DNA from 2 places in the Sinorhizobium sp. BG8 genome. Region 2 is predicted to be linked to the other one. Evidence: riboswitches for the same ligand, from Rfam matches in the RefSeq annotation. Region 2 holds a riboswitch; the other holds the start of a gene.
The links. Region 2 has a riboswitch for S-adenosylmethionine ahead of F3Y30_RS05690 (O-succinylhomoserine sulfhydrylase). Riboswitches for the same ligand answer to the same signal wherever they lie in the genome.
Positions count from the first base shown of each region.

Region 1 (2,452 bases), 740 kb from region 2:
CGCGCGGCCCCTCGCCGGTCAGTCGCTCAAAAGTGGCGCGATAGACCTCCTCCGGCAATTCGGCTTCGTAGAAGGCAAGATAGGCGGACCACAGGCGACGCCATTCGGTCTCGTCACCCGCGGAAATGCTCCTGATCTCGAAACCGCTCATGGACTCATCCTTGCGTGCCGATCTTTTCCAAATCGAAATGCGTCGTCTGGTAGATCTCGTTGATCCAGTTTCCGAAAAGCAGATGCGCATGGCTGCGCCAGCGATTCTGCGGGGTGTTTTCGGGATCGTTGTGCGGGAAATAGTTGCTCGGCATCTTGATCGGCACGCCGGCGTCGACATCGCGGAAATACTCGTCCGCGAGCGATGTCGAGTCATACTCGACATGATTGAAGATGTAGAGCCGGTTGCCGGCCTTCTCCTGCACGAGGCAAACACCGGTCTCGTCGGAATCCATGAGAATTTCGAGCTCCGGCACCTTGCGGATATCGTCGGCGCGCACCTCGGTCCAGCGCGAAACCGGGATCTGGAAGTCATCTGAGAAGCCGTTCAGGTAGACCGAGGAGGGCTTGCGATTGTGGTGCCAGTAGACGCCGAAGGCCTTTTCCCTCAGCGTATACTTCGGCACCCGATGGAAGTGCCAGATGGCCGCCATCGCGCCCCAGCATACGTTCAGCGTCGAGTGGACATTCGTGGTCGTCCAGTCGAGGATCTTTTTCATCTCCTCCCAGTACGTCACGTCCTGGTAGTCGAGCGTCTCGACCGGGGCGCCGGTAATGATGAAGCCGTCGAACTTGCGATGCTTGATCTCCTCCCACGTATCGTAGAAGGCGAGGAGGTGATCCTCGGAAGTATTCTTGGCCTTGTGGCCACCGATGCGCACCAGCGAGAGTTCCACCTGCAGCGGCGTAGCGCCCACGAGACGCGCCATCTGCACCTCGGTCTTGATCTTGTTCGGCATGAGGTTCAGGAGCCCGATCTGAAGGGGGCGGATATCCTGGCGGATGGCCACCGTTTCGGTCATCACCCGCACACCCTCTTTGACGAGAGTTTCGAAGGCAGGGAGCGTATCGGGTATCTTGATGGGCATGTTTCACTCGATCAAAACAAAAAACCGGCGGCGATGAAATCGCGACCGGTCCACGGAAGGCACCCTCCCAGCGGCCCTTTAGCGACTTGTTTAACGTGGCTGCAAGCCGGCCGGCCAAATCACCACAGGGTTTCTTAGATAGCGCCGGAACCGGCGAAAATCAATCTTGCGCTGCAAAGGCATGTGACAGGCCGGAAACGAAAAGGCCGCCGGTTTTGCCGGCGGCCGCATTTCGTGGCAATCGCTGCGCGCTGCTTATTCGGCAGCTGCTTCTGCAGCCTTTGCGGCTTCGGCAGCGTCTGCTGCTGCCTTTTCAGCGACGAGAGCCTGAGCTGCTGCGACCTTTTCGGCCTCAAGGCGTGCCTTTTCCTCGGCAATGGCCTGGCGCTCGGCATCGTTCAGCTTGCGGGCGCGCGTGCCGGTGTTCTCGACGATACGAGCCGACTTACCGCGACGGTCGCGCAGGTAGTAGAGCTTGGCGCGGCGAACCTTACCGCGGCGAACGACTTCAACGCCTTCGACGAGCGGGGAGTAAACCGGGAATACGCGCTCGACGCCTTCGCCGTAGGAAATCTTGCGGACGGTGAAGCTCTCGTTGAGGCCGCTGCCGGAGCGGGCGATGCAAACGCCTTCATAGGCCTGCACGCGGGTACGGCTGCCTTCCGTCACGCGGACGTTGACGCGCAGCGTGTCGCCCGGCGAGAATTCCGGAAGGGTGCGCTTGGCGGCAATCTTGGCGGCCTGTTCGGCCTCGAGCTGCTGGATGATGTTCATCGGTAAATACCTTTTCTCGTTCTTCTGAAACAGCCAGAGCGCTCGACAGTCACCTTTCGGCCTCGGCCTCGAGGTTTACGTCCCCTTCGGAACGGGAGCGGATTCACCATTCTTTGCTTGCTAGTCGGCGGGAAGATCCCAAATCCGGATGGGCCAATACACCAATCGAACCGGTTTGTCATCCCCTCGCTGCCGCTTTTCTCCGCGCGATTGCCGACCTTCCGGGGCTTGCCCGCCTCGTCACCGGAGGCTATCTGGCCTACGGGAGGACCGGCAGCCGCTTAACGTTGTCGGCCAGGGAGGTTTCATGTCGATTGCCGACATTCTTTTGCTTTTTGCGGCCGGGTTTCTGTCGGGAACGGTGAACGCGATCGCCGGCGGCGGCACGTTCCTTACCTTCGGCGCGATGACCGTGACAGGCCTGCCGCCGATCGTCGCCAACGCCACCTCGTCCATCACCCAGTTTCCCGGCTATGTCACGTCGGCCCTGGCCTACTCGCGCGAGATCCGTGCGGATTGGCGAGAAGCGCTCCTCCTTGGCGGACTGTCGCTCGTCGGCGGACTGGCCGGCGCACTGATTCTACTGTCGCTCTCCAATC
Region 1 covers NZ_CP044011.1:485,154-487,605, forward strand. The annotation lists gene F3Y30_RS02280 (GNAT family N-acetyltransferase) at 1-151, opposite strand, end outside; gene metA (homoserine O-succinyltransferase) at 156-1,079, opposite strand; SAM riboswitch at 1,138-1,215, opposite strand; gene rplS (50S ribosomal protein L19) at 1,335-1,853, opposite strand; gene F3Y30_RS02295 (sulfite exporter TauE/SafE family protein) at 2,161-2,452, shown strand, end outside.
Region 1: another riboswitch for S-adenosylmethionine. It lies ahead of metA (homoserine O-succinyltransferase); the one in region 2 lies ahead of F3Y30_RS05690 (O-succinylhomoserine sulfhydrylase).

Region 2 (2,452 bases):
TTGGAAAGCTTCAGGCCTTGTGCCTGATAGTTCGAGCCGAGGCCGCTGCCGTAGAGGCCTTCCGGGGCATCCAGCATGTGTTCGTAGACGAGGCGACCCACGATCTGGCCGTGTTCGAGAATGAAGGGCACTTCGTGGCTGCGAACTTCCAGCACCGCACGGCTTCCGGAACCGCCGGCCGGGGCGTGGCCGAAACCCGGATCGAAGAAGCCGGCATAGTGGACACGGAACTCACCGACCAGCGGATCGAACGGCGTCATCTCGGCGGCGTAGAGCGGCGGAACGTGGACAGCCTCGCGAGAGACCAGGATGTAGAACTCATCCGGGTCAAGAATGAGCTCGTTGCGGCCGCGACTGAACAGCGGCTCCCAGAAATCGAAGATATCGTGCTGGTTCTTGCGATCCACGTCGACGACGGAGGTGTGGTGCTTGCCGCGATAGCCGACAAGGCCGTCCGCCCCGGTCCCCTTGAGGTCGATCGACAGCGCGATGCCGCCACCCGAAACGTTCGGCGTCTCGCTGGCGACGAGCACGTCGCTCCCGTGAAGGGCGAGCAGCTCGGCGTCGCCCAGGAGCGCATTGCCCTTACGGAAACGGATCTGCGACAGCCGCGATCCGCGGCGCACGACGATCGGGAAGGTTCGCGGCGAGATCTCGAGATACAGCGGCCCCTTATAGCCGGCCGGAATCTTGTCGAACTCCTGCGCCCGATCGGTGATGACGCGGGTGAAAATGTCCAGACGCCCCGTCGAGCTCTTCGGATTTGCCGAGGCCGCCAGTTCTTCCGGAAGGTCGAGGCTTTCCATCAGCGGCACAATGTAGACGCAGCCGGTCTCGAGCACCGCGCCCTCGGAAAGGTCGATGACATGCAGCTGGAGACGGTCAAGCTTGTCCGAGACGAGGCTTCCGGGCCTGGCAGGAAGCTGGCGCGAACCCTGAACGCCTTCGAACCGAGGCGCAGGTCGAGGCTTGCCGGCTGGATCTGATCGGAGTCCAGCGCCGCCTCGCTTCTCAAACGATCCGCGTCGAACAATGCCTGAATGGCGCGGTCCGCCAGAATCCCAGTAATGCGTGCCATTTTCCATACCTCACTCGAACGCCAGACAAAACCAAATGCCGGGAATTGACGCAAGCGCAAGCAAGCAGTATTGACCCATTATCCCGTGGTGATTTGGCCGGTCGGCTTGCAGCCACGTTAAACAAATAGCTAAAAAGGCCGGGTGTTGAACCGGCCTGCTTTTGCGGCCGGTTTTTTTGTATTGGAAGGCGATGATCACATGACCAAGTCCTGGCGCCCGGCAACCCAACTCGTTCATGGCGGGACGACCCGTTCGCAGCATGCGGAAACCTCGGAAGCGATTTTCCTGACACAGGGTTTCGTCTACGACACGGCCGAAGCGGCCGAGGCGCGCTTCAAGGGCGAGACCGAGGGGTTCATCTACGCGCGCTACGGCAGCCCGACCAACGACATGTTCGAAAAGCGCATGTGCATGCTGGAAGGCGCCGAGGACGCCCGCGCCACGGCGTCGGGGATGGCTGCCGTGGCGGCCGCGATCCTGTGCCAGGTGAAGGCCGGCGACCACATCGTCGCCGCCCGCGCACTCTTCGGCTCGTGCCGCTGGGTGGTCGAGACTCTTGCTCCGAAGTACGGCATCGAGTGCACCATCGTTGATGGTCGCGATCTCGCGAACTGGGAGAAGGCAGTCCAGAAGAACACCAAGGTCTTCTTCCTCGAAAGCCCGACCAATCCGACGCTCGAAGTGATCGACATTGCCGGCGTTGCGAAGCTTGCCAACCAGGTCGGCGCAAAGGTCGTGGTCGACAACGTGTTCGCCACCCCCCTATTTCAGAAGCCGCTCGAACTCGGCGCCCACATCGTCGTCTATTCCGCCACCAAGCATATCGACGGCCAGGGCCGTTGCCTCGGCGGCGTGATCCTGTCCGACAAGGCCTGGATCGACGAGAACCTTCACGACTACTTCCGCCATACCGGCCCGGCCATGTCGCCGTTCAATGCCTGGACGCTCCTTAAGGGCATCGAGACCCTGCCTCTGCGCGTCAAGCAGCAGACGGAGAACGCGAGCCGGATCGCCGACTTCCTGGCGGGCCAGGACAAGATTGCGCGCGTGATCTACCCGGGCCGCAAGGACCATCCGCAGGCCGACATCATTGCGCGGCAGATGAAGGGCGGCTCGACGCTCGTCTGCATCGAGCTCAAGGGGGCAAGGAGGCGGCCTTCGAGTTGCAGAATGCGCTCGATATCGTCAAGATCTCCAACAACCTTGGCGACGCGAAGAGCCTGATCACCCACCCGGCAACGACCACGCACAAGAACCTCTCGGAGGAGGCTCGGGCCGAACTCGGGATTTCCGGCGGCACGGTGCGCCTTTCGGCCGGTATCGAGGACGGCGACGACCTTCTCGCCGACTTTGCCCAGGCGCTGGAAAAAGTG
Region 2 covers NZ_CP044011.1:1,229,813-1,232,264, reverse strand. The annotation lists partial or broken gene F3Y30_RS05695 (2'-deoxycytidine 5'-triphosphate deaminase) at 1-1,078, opposite strand, end outside; SAM riboswitch at 1,154-1,232, shown strand; partial or broken gene F3Y30_RS05690 (O-succinylhomoserine sulfhydrylase) at 1,278-2,452, shown strand, end outside.